Regions from separate parts of the Bacillus sp. FSL K6-6540 genome, predicted to be linked through region 1. Evidence: riboswitches for the same ligand, from Rfam matches in the RefSeq annotation. Region 1 holds a riboswitch; each other region holds the start of a gene.
The links. A riboswitch is a leader RNA that binds a small molecule or an ion and turns the genes downstream of it on or off. The one in region 1 is predicted to bind S-adenosylmethionine.
Positions count from the first base shown of each region.

Region 1 (6,358 bases):
CGCGCCCTGGTTGAAGAAGTAGAAGGCATCCAAGAAGTAGTTCAAGTATTCTAAATCTTCTTTAACTATAAAGAGTCTTGGTTTCCCTCGCGGGACCAAGACTCTTTTTTTGAGATTAAAGAAGGTATAAGTTTTCAGCGAAGCGTTAGCAATTCTTGAGTCGCATTTATATGTTATGGGTCTCCGCAAAGTATTGGGAATAAGCATCGAAGCATAGACTCCACTTTGTGGGGATGTTTTATTCCGGCTTGATTAACGGGCGAATCGGGTCCAGCCCGCCGGATATATCCATAATATTGCCGGTAATGAAATCCGATTTATCCAGGCATAAATATTCGATCACCCTGGCAACGTCCTCGCCGCTGCCCGATCGTCCACGAGGAGTCAACCCGTCCTGAATGCCGGATACTTCATCGATGGTTTTCTCTTTGTTGGCCCCGCGGATATCCCCCGGACAGATCATATTCACGGTGATCCCATACGGCCCTTCTTCCACGGCCAGCGTCTTCGTAAAGGAGACCAGGCCCACTTTCGCAGCCGCGTAGGCGGAGCGTTGAGGCCATGCGCGGGCTTCACCGGCATGCCCGAAACCAAAGTGGATGATGCGCCCCCATTTTTTCTCCCGCATGGCAGGCAGAACGCGATGGTCCAGCAGCATGACGCCGGTTAAATTGCCATTCACCATATGTACGATTTCGTCGCGGCTGTACTCCGAGAACAGACGGCGTTCCCGAATGAACGGTCCTGCATTGTTAACCAGGATATCGACGCTGCCCAGCCGCTCCTCCGTCTGATCCACCAATGAATACAGCTCAGGCTCGCTGGCGATATCGGCTTTAATCGCGATGGATTTCACGCCAAACCCCTCGATTTCACGGGAAAGCGCCTCCGCTTCATCCTTGCTGTTTACATAATTTATGGCTATATGACATCCCTGCCGGGCTAACGACAGTGCCGTCATTTTCCCCAAACCTGTCGCACTGCCTGTAATCAGCGCCACTTTTCCCTTCAAGGCTTTCCCTCCTCAGATGGATATCCTTCCTTCAGTATAAAAGATTTGATAAGGCCGAACAACTTGCTTCCGACCAGGAATGGCCCTTCGACAGAAAAAGAAAGAAAAAAGGGCCTATCCGCAAAGACCGATGGGTCTCTTGGATAATGCCCTTTCTTTACATATACGATGAATTCATATACAGCATATCGAGCTTTACTGCTGAATTAGAATGCCGGGATGACGGCACCTTTGTACTCTTCTTCAATGAAAGTTTTCACGTCCTCGGAAGTCAGCGCCTTCGCCAGTTTTTGGATGGCGTCGGAGTCCTTGTTGTCCGGACGGGCTACCAGCAGGTTGGCATAAGGATTGTCCTTGTCTTCGATGAAGAGCGCGTCCTTCGTTGGGTCCAGTCCCGCTTCCAGCGCGTAGTTCGTGTTGATGACAGCCAGATCCAGCTCATCCAGCATACGAGGCAGCATGGCGGCTTCAACTTCCTTGAACTCCAGGTTCTTCGGATTTTCTACGATATCCTTGGCGGTTGCTTCCAGCTTGCTTTCGTCGTTCAGCTTAATCACGCCGTTCTTGGACAGCAGCGTCAATGCTCGGCCAGCATTAGAAGGATCATTCGGAATGGCTACAACCGCTCCATCCTTCAGCTCATCCACAGATGTAATGGTTTTGGAGTACGCACCCAGCGGCTCCACGTGCACGGCGATCACGGACTCCAGGTCCAGCTTGCGCTCTTTGATTTCGTTATCCAGGTAAGGCTTGTGCTGGAAGAAATTCGCGTCGATTTCTTTGGAATCCACTTGCGTATTCGGCAGCACATAATCCGTGAATTCTACGATTTCCAGGTTTACGCCCTCTTTTTCAAGCGCAGGCTTGATATGCTCGAGAATCTTGGCATGCGGTGATGGCGAAGCCCCTACTTTCAAGGTCACGGTCTCTTGACCGCCGCCTCCCGTTGTTCCCCCTGGCTCGGATGCGTTATCCGCAGGCTTGCTGCCGCATGCAGCCAGCAACGTAACCAAGGTCAAGCTGATCAATGCCAATGTCCATTTTTTCATTCTAAAACTCTCCCTCCGAAAAATATATTATTTATATATTGTCTTTCTTGAAGCCTCATCAATCCGTTATTTTCTTGTAAAATGCCGCACCAGACGATCTCCTGCCATCTGCAGCAGCTGGACCAGGACAATCATCAGCACGACAGCCAGAATCATGATCTCGGTCTCATAACGGTAATAGCCATACTTAATGGCCAAATCCCCTAAACCGCCGCCCCCGACTTGACCGGACATCGCGGTGTAAGATACCAGGGTTACAATCGTGATGGTCATCCCGGCCAGCAGACCCGGACGCGCCTCCGGAAGGAGCACCCTCCATACGATTTGGCTTGTCGAAGAGCCCATGGCATGAGCCGCCTCAATCACGCCTTTATCCACTTCATTCAAAGCCGTTTCCACGAGCCTTGCAAAGAATGGAGCAGCGCCGATCACGAGCGGCGGAATGGTGCCCAGCACGCCGTACGAAACTCCTACGATCGACTTCGTAATCGGGATCATCGCCACGATCAGGATGATGAACGGAACCGAGCGCAGAATGTTTACAATGAACGACAGAATCGTGTAGCCGAAGCGTACCAACCCGGACGTGGACCTTGCGGCCATGTAGAGCAGCACGCCGACAGGAAGTCCGATGATGAAGCTGAACAAGGCCGAAGCTCCCAGCATCCGCAGGGTATCCAATGTTGCCGTCCATATCTCTTTCCAGTCGATCTGGGTAAAATCAAGTCCGAACATCAATGAATCACCTCCACGTCTAGTCCTTGTTCAAGCAGCTTCCGGATCGTATCTTCAATCGCGCGCTCTTCCCCTTCGAAACGGACGATGAGCTGGCCGTACGGCGTATCTTTGATCGTAGAGATCGTACCCTGCAGAATCGCAAAATTCACGCCTGTCTCATGAACGGTATGGGACAGGATCGATTCGTACGTTTTCGACCCTAGGAACGTGATTTGAACCGCTCTTGAAGGGCCGTTTACCTGACCCTGCATAGCCAGCCGCAGCGCTTCGCCGCTGTCCATCTCCTGGCGGATGAATTCCTGCGTCACTTCATGCTTCGGCTTCAGGAACACTTCCGCTACCGGTCCTTGCTCTACGATGCCGCCCTGATGAATAACGGCGACCCGGTCGCAAATGCTCTGGATTACATGCATCTCATGGGTAATCAGTACGATCGTCAGATGAAACTTTTTGTTAATGTCCAGCAGCAGGCGCAGAATCGAATCCGTCGTCTGCGGGTCAAGGGCCGAAGTGGCCTCGTCGCACAGCAGCACTTCGGGATCGCTCGCGAGCGCCCTGGCGATGCCTACCCGCTGCTTCTGGCCCCCTGACAGCTGGGACGGGTATTTGTCGCGATGCGCCTCCAAGCCGACCAAAGCCAGCAGCTCGGATACTTTGCGCTCCAGTTCGGCCTTCGGCGTCTTGATCAGACGCAGCGGAAACGCAATGTTATCGTACACCGTCGCGGAAGACAGCAGGTTAAAGTGCTGAAAGATCATGCCGATTCTACGGCGCTCCGCCTGAAGCTGCTTCTTGCCGAGCGACGTCAAATTTTTGCCGTTCACCCACACCTCGCCCGAGGTGGGACGCTCCAGTAAATTGATGCAGCGGATCAATGTACTTTTCCCTGCACCGGAGTGTCCGATCACTCCGAAAATTTCTCCTTTTTCAATCGACAAATCCAATTCGGACAACGCAGTTGTTAATGACCCGGCTTTTCCGTACTGCTTCGTCAATTGCTTGAGCTCAATCAATCCGATAATCCTCCTTTTTCCTTAGCTTCATATCTATTTACCCAAAAGAAAAGAGCCTCTTTTTGTAGAATCAAAAAGGGCCCTCTTTACGTAAAAGTCAACGCCTTTTCTCATCTGTCAAAGCTGAAGGTATTCCATAGCTTTGAAGGAATTAGCACCATGTCACTCCAAGCGTCATCGCATTAAGCAATGGTGCGCAAGAAGTCGGTTGCCGGGCTTCATCGGGCCTGTCCCTCCGCCTCTCTCGATAAGAAAACATCGATATGAAATTTTTCCGATTAAATTGATCTGATTTGATAACATTTAATGAATGCAATAGTTAGTATAGATTCTTTTCAGGCTTTTGTCAAAAGGAATTTCATGGCGATTTTGTGCCTAAGCCCGCACTCCATTTTCAGTCCACAGCTTGTTCGTATATTTATACGAGGCGGCCAGGCTGCGGCATACCATATCGATGCCCTGTTGGAGATCGTCCAGGTGCTTGTCGATATCCTCCAGCTCGATTTTGTCGGACAGCCCTTGATGGCGCTGCCACAAATCATCCTGCATCTCGGAGTTCATGTAGTGAATTTCAGCGTTGCGCCTTTTCCTGAGCGCGTTCAGCGGTGCTTTGTAGCGATCCTTGATCGCTTCCAGCTCTTCAGCCAGCTCACCGTGGGCCTTCAAAAATCTGAACTGCCGCAGGACCGTAAAATAAGAAAAATGCGCCTTAACCTTGGAGGTATGCAGATCAAACAAATCGTTCAGCACCGTGCCCAGCTTGTCAAGGATCGAGAATACGCGGATGAAGCCGTTTTTGTAAAAATACACATATCGTTGATATTCCCCTTGCTCCTGAATCGACATATCATCGATGTAACCCGATTGGACCGATTGACTGAAATGCTTGGCCGCATTCCAGCTCTGCTCCAGCTCATCCAGGGAGACGATCAGTCCCCGGGTCCAAATCTCCAGCTTGCGAAAATCATGCGTCGGATCTTGATTTTTATCCATTTCCTTCTGCAGCAGCCGGGTTGTCTTCACCATCGATTCGATGGCTTCCTCAAGCAGGCCGTTATTCTGCCGGGGCTGTTCCCCAAGTAACATTCGAAGCATGGCGGTACCCCCTCGCGTCATCAGATTAACCTTGGTTCTTGATCTCGATTGTGCTAATGCCAATATACTCATTCCAGCGCTCAGCGGCCGTCTTCACGGCGATATCCTCGCGCGGGGGCAACTCATCCGGATCGCCATCAGGCCCTTCGGCATCCCATGACTATCAGATGACCCATCATCTGCTGCGCCAATCTGGGTTCGTCCTGTTAGGATGCCCCCGAAACGGGAAGACAACTCCATAGCATGGAGCATGGAGCGACTTGTGATTTCTCCGGTGTTATTAAATATAAACAAATTCGTTGCCTTATCAAACCTTTTCGATACCGCTGCCGGCAGCTCCTTTCTATACAACAAAGCCCTCGAACTCCGGTCCGGGGACTTTGCATGCATGTATGCTATAGGATATTGGATTTTCTTTACGGAATGATCGGCGTTCTTCCTTATACGATCTTTTCGCGGGGCACGTCGTGGCCCTTCCGTATTTCGGCTTCAAGCGGCTTGCTGAGCTGCCATACCCGGACGCTTAAATAACAGAGTACGCCGAACAGCGCCGAGATCAGCAGCGTATGCCCCAGTGCGGAGAATACGTAAACTTCCTCGTTATGCATCGTAGCCATAATGAGAGCGCCGCTGAACACCTGCAGCAGGCACAGCATGGTTGCCGAAATGCCCAGCATCTGGATTTCACGGTTATCGCGATTGCGCCAATATGCAAAATGCCCCATCACCGCCACCACGATCAGCAGCAGAAGCGCGGCCACGCGGTGCATAAAGGCGATGCCGACCCCTCCGCTCAGCTCCGGTATCACTTCTCCGTTACATAACGGCCAGCCGGAGCAGCCTTCCCGGGAATCGGTATGGCTGACGAATGCACCGATATACACCACGATGTAGCTGTACAACGTTGTGCCCCAGACCAAATTGCGGAAGCCCTTTCCCACCCGCGGCAAACGCTCCAGGTCAACGGGCCCCTTCGCTTGTTCGATTCGGCGCATGCCCAGAGCCAGCATGACCGAACTGGCAAAAGCAATCAGCGAGAAGCCAAAATGCAGCGCCATGATCGCCGCCGACTGAGGTTTAACCACCGCGAGGGCCCCCATGATGGCTTGTACCACGACGAATATCGAGGTTCCGATGACGTAAGCCATCAAATCCCGGCGGTCCCGCTTGTACTTCCAGAACGCGATCAGCGAAGCCAAGGCGGCCAAGCCGGCCATTCCGCTTACGGCCCGGTGGGAATACTCAATCATCGAGGACACCGTGTAAGCGGGAACAAATTTACCGTTGCACAGCGGCCACTCTTGGCCGCAGCCAAGCCCCGACCCCGTCTTTGTCACAACCATGCCCCCGAAAGTCGCGCAGAACATAATTAAGCATGTTATGTAACTCAGCCACTTTAATTGTTTATCGTTCACTTATCTCACCTGCTGCTCATAATCATTCACTATTCA
Region 1 covers NZ_JBBOXH010000001.1:6,202,096-6,208,453, forward strand. The annotation lists partial or broken gene MHH82_RS27840 (NifU family protein) at 1-54, shown strand, start outside; gene MHH82_RS27845 (SDR family oxidoreductase) at 239-1,012, opposite strand; gene MHH82_RS27850 (MetQ/NlpA family ABC transporter substrate-binding protein) at 1,219-2,061, opposite strand; gene MHH82_RS27855 (methionine ABC transporter permease) at 2,128-2,796, opposite strand; gene MHH82_RS27860 (methionine ABC transporter ATP-binding protein) at 2,796-3,812, opposite strand; SAM riboswitch class I at 3,920-4,066, opposite strand; gene MHH82_RS27865 (Cthe_2314 family HEPN domain-containing protein) at 4,188-4,907, opposite strand; gene MHH82_RS27870 (COX15/CtaA family protein) at 5,348-6,322, opposite strand.

Region 2 (6,358 bases), 400 kb from region 1:
TCGGGTTCGAAGGGGTTTCCATATAAACCGCTTTGGTATTCGGTTTGAGGGCCGCCTTCACCTGATCCAGATCGGTCATGTCGACGAAGGTGCTCTCGATGCCCATGCGGCTCAGTATGCTGGTCAGCAGGCGGTAGGTTCCGCCGTATACGTCCTCCGTCACGATCATATGATCGCCCGCGGACAGCAGCATGAACGAGCTGGAGATCGCCGCCATGCCGGAAGCATAAGCGAAGCCGCGCACGCCTCCTTCCAAGAGGGCGATATAATCTTCCAGCGCCTGCCGCGTCGGATTGCCGGAACGGCTGTAATCGTGCAGTGGCGGGTTAAAGACGTCTTCATGATGAAACGTCGAGGCTTGATAGATCGGAACGCTTGAGGCGCCGGTTGCCCGGTCGATTTCCCCGCCGAAATGCAATAGTTTCGTCTCGAAACGAAGTTCTTCTTGGTGTCCCTGTTTTACTGATACCTGCTTGGTTTCCGTTCCCAAGCCGGATAGACCTTTATCGATGCTCATGCTCCCGTGCTCCCTTCCACTTCTGCCATAGCCGCGCCCAGCGCAGCATCCAAATCCGCGATCAGGTCATCCGCATGCTCGATGCCGACCGAGAACCGGAGCAAGCGGTCGTCCACGCCGATCGCTTCCCGAATCTCAAGCGGGATGTCCGCATGGGTCTGGACCGCCGGGTATGTCATCAGGGACTCGACGCCTCCGAGGCTTTCTGCGAATGCAATCAGTTTGATGTGCCGCAGCACCGGTTCGACATAGCGGGCGTCCTTCACCTTGAAGGAGAAGATGCCCGTGTTGCCGCTGGATTGGCGATTCTGGATCTCATGCCCCGGATGATCCGGCAGAGCAGGGTAATACACCTCGCCGATCGCCGGGTGGGTTGTCAAAAAGGATGCCACCGCGGTTGCATTCGATTCGTGCCGGTCCATGCGAAGCGCAAGTGTCTTCATCCCCCTCATTAACTGGTAGGAATCGGAAGGACTCAGCACCGCCCCGATGGAGTTATGAAGGAAGGCCATCTCCTCGGATAATTCCTTGCCCTTCGTCACGATGATGCCTGCCAGCACATCGTTATGCCCTCCCAGATACTTGGTGGCGCTATGTATGACGATATCCGCCCCAAGCTCGATGGGTCTCTGGAAATACGGGGTTAGCAGCGTATTATCCACGATGCTGATCAATTGATGGCGTCTTGCCCACGTACAGACGGCTTCGATATCCGTAATCATCATGAGCGGATTCGTCGGCGTTTCGATAAATACGGCCTTCGTGTTCGGTCGTCTGGATCCTTCCAGCGCATCCAAGTCGTTTGTATCCACGTAGGTTGCCGTTACCCCGAACTTGGACATGATCCGCTCCAGCAGCCGATACGTCCCTCCGTACAGATCGAGCGACACAATCAGGTGATCGCCTTGACCGAACAGCGCAAAAATCGTCTGAAGGGCCGCCATGCCCGAGCTGCAGGCAAAGCCGGCGTCACCGGATTCCAGCTCGGCGCAAGCATCCTCGAGTACCGAACGTGTCGGATTCTTGGTGCGGGCATAATCAAACCCCGTGCTCTGGCCTAATTTAGGATGGCGGTATGCCGTAGCCTGATAAATCGGAAAATTCACTGCTCCCGTTACCGGTTCCTGCACCGATCCGATCTGTGCCAGCCGGCTCTCTATATTCAAAGGTTTCTTCTCCATCACAAACTCTCCTCCCGTACGCTGTTAAATTTGCGGACCGATATCATATGGCGTTTCCTGATATACATAGTAATTGAGCCAATTAGTGAATAATAAGTTTGCATGCGCGCGCCATATGGACGGAGGCGTTCTTGTTGGATCGTCGTTCGGGTAATAGTTGCGCGGCAGCGCGATGTCCATGCCTTTGGCAACGTCCCGGTCATACTCCCATTTCAGGGAGTCCGCATCATACTCGGAATGCCCTGTGGCAAAAATCTGCTTGCCGTCCCGGCTGGACACCAAATAAATCCCTGCTTCCTCGGACTCGGACAGGATGACCAAATCATCCACGCCTGTTATGTCTTCGCGCCGAACTTCCGTATGACGGGAATGCGGAACAAAGAACATTTCGTCAAATCCGCGGAGCAGCTTGGTACACGCTTCATTGATCGTATGCGGAAATACGCCAAAGCACTTTTCCTCGAGGCTGTATTTCGGCACGCCGTAATGATAATAAAGCCCGGCTTGCGACGCCCAGCAGATATGGAGCGTGGAGGTTACATGGGTCTTGGTCCATTCAAAAATTTCAGTAAGCTCATCCCAGTAATTCACTTCTTCGAACTCCAGCTGCTCGACCGGAGCTCCTGTAATGATCATGCCGTCAAAACGACGGTTCTTCACTTCTTCAAAGGTTTTGTAAAATGATTTCAAATGCTCGGCCGACGTATTCTTCGATACGTGGGAACTCGGGTGAAGAAGGACGACATCCACCTGGAGCGGGGAGTTGCCGATCAATCGCAGCAGCTGGGTCTCCGTCGTTTCCTTGGTTGGCATCAAATTGAGGATCGCAATCCGCAGCGGGCGGATATCCTGATGAAACGCGTGACTCTCATCCATGACAAAAATGTTTTCTCCAGCCAGAACTTCCTTTGCCGGCAGGGCATCCGGAATTTTAATTGGCATCTCGGCTCACTCCTTCGAAATATGAAATGATACATCCATAAAGCTGTGAGAAAGAGCGTTAGACTGTATAAACGCAAGAAGACCTTTCTCGAAGTAGAGAAAGGTCATCATATACGTATCACAATGCGCCTCTCTCATCTGTCAGGCTATACAACGGCTTATACAATCGTCGTATCTCCTGCAAGAATTAGCACCGTGCGATGTTGCCGCCGGTTGCCGGGTTTCATAGGGCTAGTCCCTCCACCTGCTCTTGATAAGATTTCGCTTTATTCAGTTGTTTGGAATTGTTTCGTAATTGATACCTACTTTAAATCATCCTCAATTTTTCGTCAAGAACCTTTTCATGAGTTTGTCACACTTCACCAAAGGTTTCCATACCCTATATCATGGCCCTTGGACTGCTCCGGATTTCACTTGAAAGGTCCTACACCCGGCGTTATACTAGACAAGTGCTGTTTAAAACCGAGTATGAAAGAGGTGACATGGAAGATGGACGGTGACCCGAGCCAGAAACTGGATGCACAAGACGCACAACCGCATAGGATCAAGATCAGCTTACCGGCAGAGGGCAGCGTTATTTTTCATGCGCTTTTTATCGTATTCTAACCTTCCTCGATTTATGCCCGTACACCGGTGGGCTGATATCCTGTGCCTTAACTGCTTGACTTAAGCAGCTTGGATTAGACAAAGGAGTGATATCAGATGAAAATCCGGTTGGTCGATTCGGGCGTATTTACCCCTGTTGATGACATCGAAATGACGCTGACAGCTCCGGCCAGCGGCTTCTACTGGCTGGATGCGGACGTGGATGATTTAGCCGAACTGCAGCCCCTCTTCTCCCTGCATGATCTTGCCGTTGAGGATTGCCTCAGCGAAGAGGAGCAGCGTCCCAAAATTGAAATATACGAGAACCACTATTTTATCGTCGTGAACAGCATCCGGTTTGACGACGAAGAGATTTTCCTTCGGGCATTGAATGTTTTCCTGGGCAGGCATTTTATTATTACGGTGACCAAGCAAAAGATCCATGAGCTTCGCACCGTCAAACCGCTTCTCTGGGAGGATGAAGTCAGCACGCCTGACCGCTTCCTCTATCTCTTGATCGACCTCGTCACGGACAACTACTTCTCCGTAGGGGACCGAATTGAAGCACGGATTGAAAAGCTGGAGGAAGACATTCTGATGCATACCAAAAAATCCCATCTCAGCGAAATCATCGGTCTGCGAAGCGAGATTCTTTGGTTGAAAAAGGTGCTTGGACCTCAGAAGGAAGTTATCAATACGCTCAACAAAAAAGATCTTCGGCTGATCGATGACCAGCTGCAGAAATACTTCAGCGATATCTATGAAAATGCCGTTAAAATTTCCGAAACGTTCGAGACCTATCGGGATCTCATGGGGAACCTTCGGGAAGCCTACCAATCCAGTATCGCCAATCGGGCCAATGAAATCATGCGCGTGTTTACCGCTATTACAACGATCTTTATTCCATTGACGCTGATTACGGGCATCTACGGCATGAACTTTGAGTATATGCCGGAACTTCATTGGAGATATTCCTATTATGTGGTTATCGGCATCATGGTTTTTGCCGGCGCGCTCATGTTTTATCTGTTCCGTAAAAAGGATTGGATATAAGACACCCTGGTCAAAAGGGGCGAGTATTGACCGGATCACAACGGTTCATACGAACCGCCGCAACTACAACTCAATTTACAAGCACGGCGAATTAGCATCAGGACGGATCTCCCTGCAACCGGGAGAATCCGTCCTGACTTCGTTTAAGGCAGATTAACCGGCATTCGCTTTGCCGGGCTGATCCCGCCGAAAGCGGATCCGTATGAGACGAAGCCGCTCATACAGCCTCTCCGTTCCGCCCAGCTCTTCTGATTCTGCGTTCTCGGCTTGTCCCTGTCCGTATACCCGCTGTAACACAGGTTTAAGAAACGTATCGCCCAACTCTTCAAACGCCTTCCATACGTTTTCCTGCTCCGCAGCCGTCATCGTGTTCAATTCGACCTGGAGCAGTTGCTCCGTATCATAGCCTTCCTTCTCAAGCCCTTCCAACTCCTCGACCAAATCCCGACGCGACAGCGAGGTACGCGCTTCAAGCTCGGTCAGCGAAGCGCCCTCGGCTATGCCAATCAGCATCGCACGGCGGGTTCGGAAGCGTTCAAGCTCCTGCTGATATCTCTGTTCCTTCTGTTTATACAGCCAGGACAAGAACTCCTCTTCCGGCAGCTGCGCATCCACCCAATCCAGGGGAAACGTTGTGGTTCGCTCGGTTTTCGCTGTAATTTCCAGCCATTCCACCCCGTGCTCCGAAGCCTTGCTAACCCCGATTCCCGGAAGCTGCAGCAGCTCTTCCTCACTCTGGGGAACAAAGGCGCTGATCATGCGCAGCACCCGGTTGCTGGCAATGAAATAGGGCGCTTTTCTTCCGGATGCGGCCTTTCTCCTGCGCCAGGCGCACAACTCCGTGTACAGCTCCTCCGATCCATACAGCTCGCTGTAACACTGCAGTTTCTGAGTGCCGAGATTCTTGCTCACGGTCTCCCCCGGTTCATGGAATACCCCTTCGATTAGCGGGCGGAAGCCTTCTCCGAGCTTCTTCGCAAGCTGGTGCCGATACACGCATAGCAGCTCATTCCATGAGTTGCCTTCATACCATTCGTCATCGGAAACTTCACCGTCCGGTTCCATATTCCGCCAGCCGAGTCGCCATCCTCCTTCTTCCTCGCCGATCCATACTTGGGCCGAACGGAGATGACCTGACTCATCCGCTCCGCTCATCCGATTCATGAACACAATTTGCATCCCTCGATAACCTCCCGTTTACACAATCAGCATAAAGGCGGAACAACGCAAAAAAGCACCTCTCCTCCGCGCAGCGGCAAGAAAGGTGCTTCCTTCGTTCCATACATTATACTGTTGAAACTATAATACCATAATCTGTAATAGAATCCAATCCATTTTGAACTTGCCCTATATAAGAAATCAGGCTAAGCTTGAATGCTTTTGGCTTCATCCACTGCCAGCTTGGCCAATGCCAATGCGCCGCAGAGACCCGCATTATCGCCGAGCATCGGCGGAACGATGAATTGATCGATCCCGTCATGAAGGCTTGGATGCTGAACATATCCTGCCAGGAGCTCTTGAAGCTTCGTGCGGATCAGCGGGAACAGCTGCTCCTGCTTCATCACGCCTCCACCCATCACGATCCGCTGAGGGGACAGGATGAGGACATAATTCATCAGCGCTTGAGCGAGATAATAAGCTTCCATCTCCCAAGCCGGATGATCCGGCGTCAATTCCACGCCGGGAACACCCCAGCGTTTGCCCAGAGACGGTCCCGCAGCAAGCCCCTCCAAACAGTCTGCATGATAAGGACAGGTTCCTTCATATTTGTCTTCGGGATGACGGCGGACGTAGATATGCCCCATCTCCGGATGGGACAGGCCGTGAATCAGTTCGCCGGATACCACTGCACCTGCCCCTACTCCCGTTCCGATGGTGATATAAAGACAGCTGTCCAGTCCCTGGGCCGCCCCCCACGTATATTCTCCAAGAGCCGCTCCATTTACATCGGTATCAAACCCGATCGGAACGTCAAAACGCTCTTCCAATGCTTTGACGATATTGTAATTGCTCCAATGCGGCTTCGGCGTCGTTGTAATGCAGCCATAGGTCGGGCTGCCTTTCACCGGGTCAATTGGTC
Region 2 covers NZ_JBBOXH010000001.1:5,802,852-5,809,209, forward strand. The annotation lists gene MHH82_RS25760 (aminotransferase class I/II-fold pyridoxal phosphate-dependent enzyme) at 1-517, opposite strand, end outside; gene MHH82_RS25765 (PLP-dependent transferase) at 514-1,698, opposite strand; gene metA (homoserine O-acetyltransferase MetA) at 1,723-2,640, opposite strand; SAM riboswitch class I at 2,772-2,900, opposite strand; gene corA (magnesium/cobalt transporter CorA) at 3,343-4,278, shown strand; gene MHH82_RS25780 (HRDC domain-containing protein) at 4,432-5,457, opposite strand; gene MHH82_RS25785 (ROK family protein) at 5,643-6,358, opposite strand, start outside.
Region 2: linked by a shared signal. The riboswitch ahead of metA (homoserine O-acetyltransferase MetA) and the one ahead of MHH82_RS27860 (methionine ABC transporter ATP-binding protein) in region 1 are both predicted to bind S-adenosylmethionine.

Region 3 (6,358 bases), on a different contig from region 1:
CGGCCGCTTGGATATTCTGGTGAACAATGCCGGTATTCAGCACGTCGCTCCGATTGAAGAGTTTCCGACAGACACCTTTGAACAGCTGATCAAGGTCATGCTGACGGCCCCCTTTATTGCAATGAAGCATGTTTTTCCGATCATGAAAAAACAGCAGTTTGGCAGAATCATTAATATCGCGTCTGTTAATGGATTAGTCGGCTTTGCAGGGAAATCCGCTTATAATAGCGCCAAGCACGGCGTCATTGGACTCACAAAAGTAGGGGCGCTGGAAGGCGCGCCCCACGGCATTACAGTCAATGCGCTCTGCCCGGGTTATGTCGATACCCAGCTTGTACGCAATCAGCTTAGCGATCTATCGAAAACTAGAAATGTCCCTTACGACTCTGTACTTGAACAAGTCATTTTTCCGCTTGTGCCGCAAAAGCGACTGCTTTCCGTCAAGGAAATTGCGGATTATGCCGTGTTTTTGGCAAGCGAGAAGGCGAAGGGCGTCACTGGGCAGGCTGTCGTCCTTGATGGGGGCTACACCGCACAGTGACATAAAAAAACACACTTGCTCCGCTAGGGAATCAAGTGTGTTTTTTCTTTGCTTATTTCCAAACATCATTAGCGATCTCAACCACATGGCGGAGCTTCGCCCATTGCTCTTCTTCAGTCAGCTTGTTGCCTTCCTCAGTTGAAGCAAATCCGCATTGAGGGCTGAGGCAAAGCTGGTCTAAGCTTACATAACGGGACGCTTCTTCGATACGGCGTTTCACGTCATCCGGATTTTCAAGCTCACCGAATTTAGATGTCACTAAGCCAAGAACAAGCTGAAGATCAGACCGTTTTACGTAACGTAGCGGCTCAAATCCGCCTGAGCGTGAATCATCATACTCTAAGAAAAGTCCGTCAAGATTCAAGCCGTCAAAAATGGTTTCGGCTGCTGCGTCATAGCCGCCTTCCGCTGTCCAAGTGGACTGGAAGTTGCCGCGGCAAATATGCATGGTTACCGTCAAGTCATCCGGGCGGTCTGCAATCGCGTCGTTAATCGATTTCGCAAACAGCTGGCGAAGCTCATCAGGCGTTGTTCCGAACGCTTCGATTTGTTTTAAGCCTTTTTCTGATAAGAAAACGGCCCACGCTGTATCATCAAGCTGGAGGTAGCGGCAGCCTCTGTCATAAAACGCTTGAATCGCTTTTTTATATGCTTTGGATACATCATGCTGGAAAAGGTGATAGTCGTTTTTGTATGCACCTTTTTCCAATTTCCCGCGGAAAAACAGCATATTCGGGCTTGGAATGGTCATCTTTGGCGTCGCGTCACCGGCAATGCTATGGAGAAATGAGTAATCTTCAAGCATTGGGTGTGTTGAAAAGTCGATATCGCCTGTGACTTTAATGCCGCGTGCTTTTGTCTGTACGTTATGGAATTGAATGCCTTGCTCAGGAGTAAACGGCTCAACGCCATCTAAGTTTTCCAGGAAATCAAAGTGCCACCATGCTCTGCGGAATTCACCGTCTGTCACGACGTTCAGGCCGGTTTCCTTCTGTTTTTCCACAATGCGGATGATTTCATCGTTTTCAATTTGGCGAAGCTGCTCAGCGGTCATTTCGCCGGCCGCTTTTTGCAGCCGCGCTTTTTTGACGGGCTCAGACCTTAGCAGGCTTCCGACTTGATCCGCGCGAAACGGCGGTTTTTTTCTTTGAAGTGATTTTTGTTCTGCGGGTGTTGTTTGTTGTGACATGTTGTCCATTCCTTCTTTCCATTCAAATGTAAAAAAGCTCTTCCTTTGGATAAGGAAGAGCTTGCGTGACAATCTCAACCTTATCTTCAAGAGCAATCATTGCTCTAAAGGATTTAGCACCATTCTGTTAAACAGCGGTTGCCGGGTATCGCAGGGCCAGTCCCTCCACCTCTCTTGATAAGGAAAACCTTTTTATGAAATTTTCTGATAGTATCTATTATTCACACATTTTCTATTTCTGTCAATGATAGATTATCTCCACACATCGTTGGCAATGTCGATGACATGGCGAAGCTTTGCCCATTGCTGCTCCTCTGTCAGAAGGTTGCCTTCTTCTGTAGAGGCGAAACCGCACTGCGGGCTCAGGCATAGCTGGTCCAAGCTGACAAAACGCGCGGCTTCATTGATACGGCGTTTCACATCCTCAGGATTTTCAAGCTCGCCGTATTTCGATGTGATCAAGCCGAGCACAATTTGCAGATCCTTGCGCTTCACAAAACGGAGCGGATCAAAGTTTCCGGAGCGGTCATCATCGTATTCCAAGAAAAGGCCGTCAAGGTTTAAGCCGTCCAAAATCGTTTCCGCTAAAGCGTCGTACCCTCCTGATGCCGCCCAGGTTGAGCGGAAGTTGCCGCGGCAAATGTGCATTGTGATCGTTAAATCGTCAGGCCGGTCTGCGACGGCATCGTTAATTGTTTTGGCAAATATGGCTGGCAATGTTTCTGGATCGCCGCCGAGCGCCCGGACAACCTCTCTGCCTTTTTCCTCAAAGAAGAGAGACCATGACGTATCATCGAGCTGGAGATAACGGCAGCCAGCATCATAGAAGGCTTTGATTGCTTTTTTGTACGCTTGGGCCAGATCATGAAAGTATTCCTCTTGATCGTCATAAATCCCTTTATCCGCCTTTTCGCCAAAAAACAGCATATTTGGGCTGGGAATGGTCAATTTTGGCGTCGCGTTACCAGCAATCTCATGTAAAAATTGATAATCAGCAAGCGCTGGGTGGCTCGTAAAATCGAGTTTTCCCGTCACTTTGATGCTGCGCGCTTTCGTTTTTGTGTTATGGAACTGAATTCCCTCAGCCGGGATGAACGGTTCCACACCGTCAAGCCCTTCCAGGAAGTCATAATGCCACCAGGAACGTCGGAATTCCCCGTCTGTTACCACATCGAGACCGATTTCTTTTTGTTTTTCCACGATGCGGGTGATCTCTTGATTTTCGATATCACGAAGCTGTTCCGCTGTCATCTCACCAGCCACTTTTTTTTGCCGGGCTTCCTTTACCGGAACGGAACGAAGCAAGCTGCCGACATGATCGGCGCGGAAAGGTGCTTTGCGTTGTTTTTCTGTTTTTTGTCCTGCAACATTCGTTTGTTGAGCCATGTTATTCGCCTCTTTTCTGAAATATTGAGCATGTAAAAAGCTCTTCCTTTGTGTAAGGAAGAGCTTGAACGATCAAATCTCCGCCTCATCTGCAAGAACGCAATGTTCTTAAGGATTTAGCACCATTCTGTTTGAAACAGCGGTTGCCGGGTATCATAGGGCCAGTCCCTCCACCTCTCTTGATAAGGTACAACTTCATATTCAGATTTCAATTATCTTAATATTATTACTTTTGGATCAATTGTCAATGCTTTTTAGAAAATACTTTCATCTTCATCGTTATATAAAACCATATCAAGCACGATAGCGATGGCAGTGCAAATCAGAACATCTCCCTCGTTTGCAATCTGCAAGTGATAGGAATCACCCCAACTGAGCCACTTTTTGCTCACTGACATCCGGACATTTTCCCCGTCCGTCAGCTGGAATTCATCCCTCCATAAATCACCATCGATTTCCCAGTTAAGCCCGGAAATCACAAATTTCGGTTTGAAAAACGTTACTTTCTTCGTTACCTCACAAACTGTTTTCCCGCCAATTGAAATCTCATAGCGCGGCAATAAAGACATTAGTTTTTGTTCTATGGAAACGAGCGTTTTCCCGGATGAGTCTGTCATTTGTAATGAGTCTCCTAACGAGAAAAAACGCCCCTCCACCTTGAATGTTTCTTGTTCATCCCGGTCATAAATGTGAAATGCATCTTTAAATGAGAACATTTTTTGTTTCATAAATAACTCGATCATTGCTGAAGTCTCCTTTGGGTTTGCCTTGTATGAAATTACGGATAGGTGGCGAAAAGGTTTCAGGCTCTAAATCAAAACAATTTTAAAAGGCTGCGTGATTCAGCAGCCTTTTCATTTGAAATATAGAATTAGGAAAGATGCATCCGGCGTTTTTGGCGGATGGCGTCAAGGTCGATTAGGTTGTTGTGATGAGGTGCAGCTGCTGGCAGAGGGCTTGTCTTTTGCGGTTTGCGGCGATTGTCCTTGCTGAAAGAAAAAAGAAGATAGCCGCATAATGCGATGATAATAAATAGGATCATATTACATACCTCCCAAAAAAAGTTTTGGTACTCTCTATTGTACGGATAAAAAGTCAAAAAGTATTCAAAAAATTCTAAATCAATAAATAACAAGAAACTGTCCCTCTAAAACAGTATAACCTGATGACCTGAAAATAGTCTTGAATCACGCTGTTTGCTCTTGTTGATGATTGGTTCTATAGTTACTATCGACGATAAAATAAATTCCTTTATATAACTTTTAACCTAAGTTTGAGTAATTCGAATTGCCTGTTTTTGGGTGCTGTATTCTTGCTTGTTTGGTTTATACCCTATTTTGCGGAATTGAACACAAAAAACCCAAATTACGGAGCATTTGGGCGGTACGGGTGAATACGGATTGTATTTAGGGGATTTGAATGTTTTATTTGAAGAAGCGTTTGAACATTTTTCTGATTTTTTGAAATGGGCTGGATTTCTTTTGCATGTTAAGCGGCCTGGAAATGATCCATTTTTTCAAGAGACTCTTTGCAGCGATTGCATGTTTTGTCATTGTTTTTCCTCCTCATTTGTTGATACTTGTTTTACGGAGGACGTGTTTAAAATGTTTCATTTTCACACAAAAAAGCCAGTCCTTTTTTGGACTGGCTTTTGGCATTAGGCTTGCGCTTCAAACTGCTTTGCAATCTCAACGATGACATTTACGGCTTTGACCATATTATCAACTGAGATGTATTCAAATTTGCCGTGGAAGTTTTCCCCGCCTGTAAAGATGTTTGGCGTCGGAAGCCCCATGTAGGACAGCTGCGATCCGTCGGTGCCGCCGCGGATGGGGGAAATCTTCGGTTCAATGCCGAGGTTTTCCATTGCTTGCTTGGCAATGTTGACGATTTCGATGACAGGTTCAATTTTCTCTCTCATGTTGTAGTATTGGTCGTTCATATCCAGCAGAATCCGGTCTTGCCCGTATTCGTTTTGAAGTTCTTCAACGGCACGCTTCATTGTTTCTTTTCTGTTTTGGAAATTCTCTTTGTCAAAGTCTCTAATAATGTAGTGGAGCTTTGTTTCCTCTACGTCTCCTTGAATCGACAGCAGGTGATAGAAGCCTTCATAGCCTTCCGTATATTCAGGCGCTTCGTCTGCCGGCAGCAGGCTGTTCAGCTTCATCGCGATTTTCGCAGAGTTGATCATTTTCCCTTTAGCTGTTCCGGGATGTACGTTGTTGCCTTTAATCGTAATTTTTGCGGCAGCGGCATTGAAGCTTTCGTATTCAAGCTCGCCGAGCGGCCCGCCGTCAACCGTGTAGGCAAAGGATGCATTGAACCGTTTCACATCAAATTTGTGCGGCCCTCTTCCGATTTCTTCATCAGGCGTAAAGGCGACTCTGATTGTGCCGTGCTTGATTTCAGGGTGTTTGATGAGGTAATCCATGGCTGTCATGATTTCAGCGATACCGGCCTTATTGTCTGCGCCGAGAAGGGTGGTGCCGTCTGTGGTGATGAGTGTATGGCCCTTATAGCCGGACAGCTCAGGGAATTGATCAGGTGACAGGGTGACCTGCAGCTGTTTGTTGAGAACGATGTCTTTTCCATCATAGCTTTCGATGATTTGCGGATTCACGTTTTTGCCGGTAAAGTCTGTAGCGGTGTCAACGTGAGCGAGAAAGCCGATTGTCGGCACGTCTTTTTCAGTATTGGAGGGAAGAGTTGCCATGACATAGCCGTTTTCATCAATGGCTGCATCCTGCATGCCGATGGACTTCAATTCATCAACGAGCATGTTTCCTAATGTCAATTGGCCGGGTGTGGAAGGACAAGTGTCAACGGATTCATCGGACTGTGTGTCGACTTTTACATATGTAGTAAACCGTTCAATGATTTCTTCTTTCATTTCCAATCATCTCCTTTGTCTTATTTTAGCATGACGGGATGAGAGATTTCTATTGCACAATACCGTTTCGAATGGCAAATACGACTGCCTGTGTCCGGTCTTGGGCATTGCATTTTTGCAGGATGCGGTGCACGTGGGTTTTCACAGTGCTTTCACTGACGAAAAGCTTTTCAGCAATATCCTCATTTCTCAGTCCGTAGGCCATTTGCTGAAGAACCTCAAGCTCTCTTTTGGTGAACGGCTCTGCCAGTTCTTCTGCATGAGGCTGTTGCTTCGCTCGAAATGTCTCACTGATAATTTTAGCAGCTGTGACTGTACGGAAAATCGCCTCGCCTCTCGCCGCAGCGCGAAT
Region 3 covers NZ_JBBOXH010000002.1:650,141-656,498, reverse strand. The annotation lists gene MHH82_RS35730 (3-hydroxybutyrate dehydrogenase) at 1-541, shown strand, start outside; gene MHH82_RS35725 (5-methyltetrahydropteroyltriglutamate--homocysteine S-methyltransferase) at 594-1,730, opposite strand; SAM riboswitch class I at 1,808-1,914, opposite strand; gene MHH82_RS35720 (5-methyltetrahydropteroyltriglutamate--homocysteine S-methyltransferase) at 1,983-3,116, opposite strand; SAM riboswitch class I at 3,199-3,305, opposite strand; gene MHH82_RS35715 (LURP-one-related/scramblase family protein) at 3,371-3,859, opposite strand; gene MHH82_RS35710 (hypothetical protein) at 3,988-4,251, opposite strand; gene MHH82_RS35705 (hypothetical protein) at 4,541-4,669, opposite strand; gene pepT (peptidase T) at 4,774-6,006, opposite strand; gene yxjL (two-component system response regulator YxJL) at 6,056-6,358, opposite strand, start outside.
Region 3: linked by a shared signal. The riboswitch ahead of MHH82_RS35725 (5-methyltetrahydropteroyltriglutamate--homocysteine S-methyltransferase) and the one ahead of MHH82_RS27860 (methionine ABC transporter ATP-binding protein) in region 1 are both predicted to bind S-adenosylmethionine.